3 regions of the Psychrobacillus sp. 05T411 genome follow, and region 3 is predicted to be linked to each of the others. Evidence: riboswitches for the same ligand, from Rfam matches in the RefSeq annotation. Region 3 holds a riboswitch; each other region holds the start of a gene.

The links. A riboswitch is a leader RNA that binds a small molecule or an ion and turns the genes downstream of it on or off. The one in region 3 is predicted to bind S-adenosylmethionine.
Region 1: another riboswitch for S-adenosylmethionine. It lies ahead of AC1DFT_RS01660 (methionine ABC transporter ATP-binding protein); the one in region 3 lies ahead of AC1DFT_RS06155 (methionine biosynthesis PLP-dependent protein).
Region 2: another riboswitch for S-adenosylmethionine. It lies ahead of metE (5-methyltetrahydropteroyltriglutamate--homocysteine S-methyltransferase); the one in region 3 lies ahead of AC1DFT_RS06155 (methionine biosynthesis PLP-dependent protein).

Annotation. Positions count from the first base shown of each region.
Region 1 covers NZ_JBFTLO010000002.1:24,040-27,178, forward strand. Annotated here, with positions in the region: gene AC1DFT_RS01655 (methionine ABC transporter permease) at 1-254, opposite strand, end outside; gene AC1DFT_RS01660 (methionine ABC transporter ATP-binding protein) at 247-1,272, opposite strand; SAM riboswitch class I at 1,365-1,469, opposite strand; gene AC1DFT_RS01665 (thioredoxin family protein) at 1,510-1,830, opposite strand; gene AC1DFT_RS01670 (toprim domain-containing protein) at 1,842-2,192, opposite strand; gene gcvH (glycine cleavage system protein GcvH) at 2,268-2,648, opposite strand; gene AC1DFT_RS01680 (arsenate reductase family protein) at 2,723-3,085, opposite strand.
Region 2 covers NZ_JBFTLO010000004.1:53,206-56,344, reverse strand. Annotated here, with positions in the region: gene AC1DFT_RS04460 (hypothetical protein) at 1-131, opposite strand, end outside; gene AC1DFT_RS04455 (3-ketoacyl-ACP reductase) at 360-1,076, shown strand; SAM riboswitch class I at 1,171-1,278, shown strand; cobalamin riboswitch at 1,362-1,540, shown strand; gene metE (5-methyltetrahydropteroyltriglutamate--homocysteine S-methyltransferase) at 1,775-3,139, shown strand, end outside.
Region 3 covers NZ_JBFTLO010000006.1:16,253-19,391, forward strand. Annotated here, with positions in the region: gene AC1DFT_RS06150 (ABC transporter ATP-binding protein) at 1-450, shown strand, start outside; SAM riboswitch class I at 1,418-1,524, shown strand; gene AC1DFT_RS06155 (methionine biosynthesis PLP-dependent protein) at 1,603-2,724, shown strand; gene metC (cystathionine beta-lyase) at 2,721-3,139, shown strand, end outside.

The DNA of each region.
Region 1 (3,139 bases), on a different contig from region 3:
ATCGTTATAGGAATTAATAATATGATTAAAATAATAAACGGAATAGACCTGAAAATATTAACAAAAGCACCTGTCAACCAGTTGGCTAGCTTATTTGCCCATGCTTGATGTGGACTTGTTAAAAATAATAAGAGCCCAAGTGCTAAACCAAAAATGGCAGTTAATATAGTGGAGACTGCTGTCATATATAATGTTTCTAGTGCTGCTTCCCACATTTTAGGCCAATCAACATTCGGAAAAAGCGTATTAATCATTGTTGATCACCTCTGTACTTACTTTCTGTTCATGTATAAATCGAATCGCTTCATCGACCGCTTTTGCATCTCCATCTATTTGGAGAATTAGCGTACCAAATGCACCACTTTTTGTATGTGAAATATTTCCTTGAACGATATTTACTTCTAGCTCAAATTGTTTGATGAGTCTTGAAAGAATTGGTTGCTCGGTCTGTTCTCCGACGAAAACGAGTTTGATTAACTTGCCATTGGGATATAGATCTACTAAATTTTGTATCGTCTGCTGCGCTTGTCCTACTTCTGATACTTGTGATAAGAATCGTTTTGTAATTGGTTGTTCTGGGTTTTGGAAAACTTCTAACACGTCGCCTTCTTCAACAACACGCCCGCCTTCCATTACTGCCACTCGATTGCAGATCTTTTGAATGACTTGCATTTCGTGTGTGATTAACACAATCGTTAAACCTAGTTTTTCATTAATGCTAACTAATAAATCTAAAATAGCATCCGTTGTTTCTGGATCGAGTGCAGATGTTGCTTCATCACAGAGTAACACTTCTGGACGATTTGCTAAGGCACGTGCAATGCCTACACGCTGTTTCTGCCCCCCTGATAGCTGAGAAGGATAATAATTCCCTCTTCCTTCAAGCCCAACAAGTTCTATCAATTCATTCACACGGGCCGTTCGCTGATCCTTTGGTACTCCAGCAATTTCAAGTGGGAAAGCAATATTTTCTGCAATTGTTCTGGACCATAACAAGTTAAAATGTTGGAAAATCATACTTACTTTATGTCGAACTTGACGAAGCTTATCCTCATTTATTGAAGTGATTTCTTTTTCATTTACTATTATTTGTCCAGCAGTTGGTTTCTCTAATCCATTGAGTAACCGGATTAATGTACTTTTTCCGGCACCACTATATCCAATAATGCCGAAAATTTCGCCTTGCTTTATGTCAAGATTTACATCATCCACAGCAATTATCGTACCTTGTTTCGTTTGGAACTTCTTCGAAACTTCTTTTAAACTAATCATGTAAATCTCACCTTTCCTTTAACAGTAAAAAATCCCTTCTGCAAAAGAGCAGAAGGGAAGTAAGTTTTCTATCTAAATAGAACTTATCCATTCTCTCATTTCCCAAAGCATTAGCTTTGTGTGATTTGGCACCATTTCATTTACATGACGGTTGCCGGGCTTCGTAGGGCACTTCCCTCCACCACTCTTAATAAGAGTAACACTATTTGATTTTATTGCTCAGTAAAACGTATATTATCATATAACCAATTCATCGTCAATACTTTTTATTGTTTCAACTAGAAAAGGAACGGATTGAAAAGCGTATATTTTTTTGTATACGTGTCCTTTTTTAGCAATCAACAGGCAAGGAACACTTTCAATTTCATAATCCATTGCTAGGCTTTCTAAATAATTTATATTTGCTTGACCTATTGGATTTGGTACTAATTCATTGATCACTTGCATCATCTTATTTGCTACCATGCAAGTACCGCACATCGGTGTATAAAGATAAAATAGCGAAAGCTGTCCGTCCTTTTTATGGTGCTCCCACTGTTCTCGCGTCCATTCATTCACAACACATCATCCTAAAGTAAAAATTCTTTTTTCACCTTAATATTAACACGTTTCAATATAGAAGCCAAAACTTTGAAAGGGGTGTTGGCCACTTCACAGTACATTGGATTTGTGTATAGATGTATTGCTTCTGGATATTCTTTTCGGACGATGGATCGAATTTGTTCGCCAGATTTATCCGCATCCAAAAATGCATAGATGGGAAAATCATCATATGGGCTTAAAATTTCTTCTAGTTTTACGTTCGAGATCGTACCATTCGTACAAATAATTTCTGGGGATTCATCAAGAAGTCGTAAAAGTTGGAGCTTATCCGACCTTCCTTCAACGAGAATTACTTTTTCACTAAAAACATTAGCCAATTAGCTTCTCTCCCTAATTATATCGTTAACATAGTATATGAAAAAAACGCCGACAATTAACCGGCGTTTTGATTATTATTCTGAAATTAATTCTTCGTATTTTTCCGCAGACAATAAACCATCAATTTCTGAAGCATCTGATGGTTCTACAACGATCATCCATGCATTTTCATACGGAGATTCGTTTACAAATTCAGGGCTATCTTCTAGTTCACTATTTACTTCTACAACTTTTCCACTTATTGGAGCATAAAGTTCTGAAACAGTTTTTACTGATTCTACACTACCGAATGGATCTCCCGCTTTAATATCGTCTCCCACTTGTGGAAGCTCAACAAACACGATATCTCCTAGCTCAGATTGTGCAAAATGCGTAATACCAATACGCGCATTTCCACCTTCTGTTTTTACCCATTCATGTTCTTCTGAATATTTCAATTCTTTTGGTGTGCTCATAATTATACCCCTCTCAAATAAGTTATATATTCACTTATAATATTCACATATTTTTATTGTAAAAACAAGCTACTTTAGTTGTTTGTCCAAATATGTTCAAACTCTTCTTCTTTGAAACCAAGAGTCAAATGCTTACCATCAAAGACAAGTGGTCTTTTTACAAGCATTCCATCCGATACTAGCGTTTCAATTTGTTCTTCTTCCGTCATATTTGGTAGTTTATCCTTTAATTGCAACTCTCTATATTTCGTGCCACTTGTATTAAAAAGTTTTTTTAATTCCAAGCCACTCGCAGAAAGCATCTCTTTTATAAGTTCCTTAGAAGGAGGTGTTTCCACAATATGATGTTGAACAAACTCTACATCATGGTTTTTTAACCATTTACTTGCTTTATTACATGTACTACATTTAGGATATCCAAAAAATTGAATTGTCATTACTTCTCACCTTTTTCTATTTATCATATCAAAAAATACAGGGAACCGCACTAC
Region 2 (3,139 bases), on a different contig from region 3:
AACTTCACCGGTGCAAGTTGGTGCCCATAGTTGAATGATTCCAATGTGTGATTACTAATTTTCCCTGTTAAATGAAGATAGATTTCACTCTCTTTATTATAGTCAGCTATTTTTGGAGCTTTCAAGTACATGTGGGGATAGTTGGTAAAAATGGTACTTTAGAAATCTTCATTAAAAATGGTGCTAAATACCGTAATTTTACATAAATGAAGAGTGAAACGGGAAGTAGGAACTGGTTTGGTTATGTATAACCAGTTATTGGATATGATGAAAAAGCAGATTAGTATACATTTCAGATAAGTGACGGTAATCTGTATAGAGAATGTACATAATTTTTATTACAAAAAGGAGAGAAATCAATGCAAACAATTACTGGAAAAACTGCCCTTATTACAGGAGCAGGTCGTGGTATAGGAAAAGCTACAGCGATCGCATTTGCAAAAGAAGGTATTCATGTTGGACTATTAGCACGTACAATTGAAAATTTGGAGCAAGTTGCAGCCGAGTTAAAAGAATATGGAGTGAAAGTTTCTATAGCAACTGCGGACGTTGCAAATATGGAATCTGTAGATCAAGCGGTAGCTAAAATTAGAGAAGAACTCGGTTCTATTGATATTTTAGTAAATAATGCGGGTATAGGTAAATTCGGCAATTTCCTTGAACTAGATCCAGAAGAATGGGCAAAAATTATTCAAGTAAATGTCATGGGGACTTATTACGTAACTCGAGCAGTATTACCTGAAATGATTGAGAGAAAAACAGGGGATATCATTAATATTTCTTCTACTGCCGGACAAAAAGGAGCACCTGTAACAAGTGCTTATAGTGCATCAAAAGCTGCGGTTATCGCCTTAAGCGAATCGTTAATGCTAGAAGTAAGAAAGCATAATATTCGTGTCGTTACGTTAACGCCAAGCACGGTAGCTACTGATATGGCAATTGAACTAAATTTAACAGATGGCAATCCGGAAACAGTAATGCAACCGGAAGACATCGCAGACTTCATGGTTGCTCAGCTTAAAATGCATCCAAGAATCTTGCTTAAATCGGCTGGATTGTGGTCGACAAATCCATAAATGTAAAAAAGGAAAAATTCTTTTTTGAAAAATAGTATTGTAAATTTTTAGATAATGAAGTAGAGTTGTAAGCAACAATAAAATTCAATAGTTTTTCTTATCTAGAGAGGTTTAGGGACTGGCCCGATGACACCTCAGCAACCGCCTGTTATGGCATGGTGCTAATTCCAGCAAGTCGATTAAATGACTTGGTAGATGAGGAAAAGACTTATTCATACGAAGAGTCTGCTCCTTTAATAATTATTAGGAGCAGACTCTTTTTTGTATTTAAAATCAGAATAGATAGCATGTTAACGATACATTGGTACCATTATGGTTTAAAAGGGAATTCGGTGAAATACCGAAGCTGTCCCCGCAACTGTAAGTGTGGACGACTGTTGAAACAGCCACTGCGAGCAATCGTGGGAAGGCCAGCAGAAGGGTGAAGCACGAGCCAGTATACCTGCCTTTATATCGTATGAAGCAACACTTTCTTCGGGGGTTGAGAGGTGGGGGCGAAGGACTCTTTTCATCGTATCGGTGGATTAGTCCTATTGTTTCCTACTTTTAACTTTGAGCGATAGCTCAGCCGAAGATGGCTGGGACATCGCTTTTTTTTATTGAAATATGTAGAGAAAACGGAAAGGGGGTGGTTTGGAAAGAGACAATCACAGATTTATATATTCAAAAAAATATAAACTTAAAAGGGGATAATATGCATGGTAAACGTACAAAGTTCGAATATTGGATACCCAAGAATTGGTGAAAAACGTGAATGGAAAAGAGCATTAGAAGGCTTTTGGAATGGTAATATTTCAGAAGAAAAGCTGTTAGCAACAACGGGCGCAATACGCCTAGAGAGTTTGCGTAAACAGAAGGAATTGGGAGTAGATCTTATTCCGGTAGGAGACTTTTCACTATATGATCATGTGCTAGATACGTCTGTTATGTTTGGTGTTGTTCCAAAGCGTTTTGAATACAAGGGTGGAAAAGTGTCTTTGGAAACTTATTTTGCAATTGCCCGTGGAAATAAAGATGCAGTAGCATCGGAAATGACGAAATGGTTCAATACAAATTATCATTATATCGTACCGGAACTCGAAGGTGTAACACCGGAATTAGTAGAAAATCGTCCACTTACTTTTTATAAAGAAGCAAAAGAGAAGCTGGGTATCAACGGTAAACCTGTTATTTTAGGACCAGTTACATATATTAAACTGGCGAGGACTGAGAATTTCATTTCTTTATTACAACAGTTCACACCACTGTATATTCAAGTGTTGAAGGGACTTGAGGAGGCGGGAGCACAGTGGGTTCAAGTGGACGAGCCTATTTTGACTAGTAAACTGTCTAGCGAAGAGTTTGAGCAAGTGAAACAAGTTTATGCTGCAATTCAGGAGGCAGTTCCAAAACTCAACATCATCCTGCAAACGTATTTTGAAAAAGTTGCTAATTATGAAGCGGTTGCCGCATTGCCAGTGAAAGGATTAGGGCTCGACTTTGTTCATGGTGATTCACTTGAACTACTACAGAAATATGGATTTCCTAAAGACAAAGTTCTCTTTGCAGGTGTCATTGACGGACGAAATGTATGGCGTGCAGATTTAGATAAAAAAGTGGCACTTCTAAACGAAATTCAAACATCTGTTGAAAAAGATCGACTTATTGTTCAACCTTCCGCATCTCTTTTACACGTACCGGTTAGTACGAAACTGGAAGAACGATTGGAACAGGTTATAAAAGGAGGGCTGGCATTCGCTGATGAAAAGCTTACGGAAATTGTTCTGCTGAGTAAAGGAGTACATGAAGGAGCAGTGGCAATTGAGGCGGGACTTGAAGACAGTAGAAATGCCCTGTCCGTCTTAAATAACTCCAAGTATAGACAAAATGCAAAAGTGAAGGGAAATATCGAAAAGCTAACAGAAAAAGATGTGAATCGTACATTGCCATTTGCAGAACGTATTAAAAAGCAGCAACAACGATTCAATTTACCACTTCTCCCTACAACGACAATTGGGAGTCTGCCACAAACACCGGAAGTAAGACAAACTAGATCGAAATGGCGTAAAAGGGAAATAACGGAT
Region 3 (3,139 bases):
TCCGGCGGTCAGCGTCAAAGAATTGGAATTGCCCGGGCACTTGCGGTAGAACCTGATTTTATCGTTTGCGACGAACCCCTTGCCGCGCTAGATGCATCCATTCAATCACAAATAGTTGAATTATTAGAGGATCTTCAACATCGTTTAGGGCTTACTTATCTTTTTATCGCGCATGATTTATCCATGGTTAAGCATATTAGTGATAGAGTTGCGGTGATGTATGCAGGAAAAATCGTAGAGCTTGCGGAAAGCGAAGAATTATATGCCAACCCACAGCATCCATATACGAAGGCATTGTTATCTGCTATTCCAATACCCGATCCGAAAGTCGAAGCAAAGAAAAAGCGGACCCTTATGGAAGAGGATACCGGGAAGGACAAATATCAATTGCAAAACTCAGAACTAGTAGAAGTATCAAAAGATCATTGGGTTGCAATACCGAAAATGTAAGAACTAAATTCACATGCGTCGCTAGTTTCCTCTTTTTCAATGGATCATCGAGAACTAATTTGTGCTTATTATTGGGACACTGCGTGGTAAAAGACCTATTGGGTGACCGCTAGGATTTTCGCTACAGTCGTACGCTTTCCGCCGGGTGAGCGATGAGCCATCCCCGCCGCCCTTAGGCGTACGCCTAAGATGTCTCATTAGCCCACTCATCCGGCAGGAGTCGACGTCTGCAGCGAAAATCAATGGTACTTACTTACTTATCAGTATCTGAAATTAACAATAAATGGTTGAACGAGACAATATCCACTGCGAACGCGACAATAAGGCAGCTGAACACGACAAACCAGTCGAGTAGATGCCGGCCAGGCGTGTTTGACGGGCTTTAAGACATATAATTCCTATAATATGTAAGAATTATAGTTGTCTCACATCGAGTAAAGAGCCATTTTGAGAATTGGTTGCTTTCACGAGTAATTTGGTTGCTCTCGTGTTGATTTAGTTGCTTTCGTAGTAGAACTGGTTGCTCCCAGTCATCGGTTGGTTGCCCTAAGCCATTTATTGGATGCATGCAATGGAAAAACTGGTTGAAATTTTGTTTTTTAACGGGATGGTATGGATAATTGGGCAATTTCCATTGATTTTCGCTGCAGGTGGCGACTCCAACGGGATTAAGTGAGCATGATGAGACTTCACAACGTACGCGCAAGCGGCGGTGAAGGCTCATCGCTCACCCCGTGGAAAGCGTCCGTCCTGCAGCGAAAATCACAGCGGACACTTTATTCAACGCACTACGTCGCAGTGTCCCTAAAAAGTGAATTGAAACACATACGTACAATTCATGTTTTTTCTTGATGAACGAAACCGGTATAAAATAGTTAACTTCACCCGTATAAAATACATCTTGTATTAATTTACTTACCATGGTAAACTAATTGAAATTCAAGATTTTGAAAATTTCATATTTTATTTCTTATCCAGAGAGACGGAGGGATTGGCCCGAAGATGTCTCAGCAACCAGCCAAGTTTAGGTATGGTGCTAACTCCAATAGACGTACTCCGTCTAGAAGATAAGAAGACAAACTTCAATTTTTTTGAGGATTCTCTTCTTACAGGGAATCCTCTTTTTATTTTATTTGAAAAGGATGATTATTCATGACAAAAAAATCTTTAGAAACCGAATTAGTTCAATTAGGAAATCATAGTGACCCGCTGACAGGTGCCGTCAATCCACCTATTCATCTATCAACAGCTTATATACATGCTGGGCTTGGCCAATCTACTGGGTACGACTACACACGTACAAAAAATCCAACGCGCGCAATTTTAGAAGAAGGAATTGCCAAACTAGAAGGCGGAGATGCCGGCTTTGCCTGTGGCTCGGGTATGGCAGCAATCCAGTTAATATTGTCGCTTTTCCGATCTGGAGACGAGCTTATTGCGCCCGATGACCTTTATGGAGGAACATATCGCCTGTTCGATCAATATGCCGACGCTTACAATATTTGCACGTCTTACGCTAAATTTGACTCCGTCGCAGAAGTAGAAGCATTAATAACGAAAAACACAAAAGCAATTTTTATTGAAACGCCTACAAATCCACTTATGCAAGATATTGATATTGCACAATACAGCGTCTTGGCCAAAAAGTATCAATTACTACTGATTGTGGATAATACGTTCTTAACTCCTTATTTACGACGCCCAATAGAACTAGGGGCAGACATTGTGATGCATAGCGCAACGAAATATATTGGTGGGCATAATGATGTGCTGGCTGGTCTTGTTGTAACTAAAGGGAAAACACTTAGCGAAAAATTACTTATAAATCATAATGCAATAGGAGCAGTTCTCTCCCCTTTCGATTCATGGTTATTAATACGCGGTTTAAAAACACTCCACTTACGCATGAAACAGCATGATGCTAATGCGAAGAAAATCGTGGAATTTTTGCGAAATGAAACGGCTATAAAGGATGTTCTTTACCCTGGAATTGGTGGCATGCTTTCGTTCCGCTTACAAAAAAGCGAATGGGTTGGACCTTTTTTAAAAAACCTTCAATTAATCGTTTTCGCGGAAAGTTTGGGTGGTGTCGAAAGCTTTATTACATACCCTGCTACGCAAACGCATGCTGAAATTCCAGAAGATGAACGTATTGCACGAGGTGTGGATAATAGTTTGCTACGCTTCTCAGTTGGAGTGGAAGAAGCAGAAGATATAATTGCGGATTTGAAACAAGTTTTTGCAAAATTAGAAAGGGATGTGATTCATTCATGAGTACTGTTAAAGAAAGTTTAGAAACTAGCTTAATCACTGCTTCCACACGTGGGAATTATGAACAAAAAACAGGTGCAGTAAATGTACCAATCTATTTATCTTCTACGTTCCACCAAGAAAGTTTTGATAGCTTTGGACCATACGACTACAGTAGATCCGGCAACCCGACAAGAGACGCCCTTGAAAAAACGATCGCAGAATTAGAAGGTGGCACAAGAGGTTTTGCTTTTGCTTCTGGGATTGCGGCAATCTCCTCTGCTTTAATGCTTCTTTCTTCTGGCGATCATATCGTTGTAACAGAAGAAGTATATGGAGGCACTTATCGTTTCATCACAGTAGTTTTACCAAGATTCGGCATTGACCATACATTTGCCGATTTTACAAATGCAGCAGCAGTTGAAAAAGCGATTCGTCC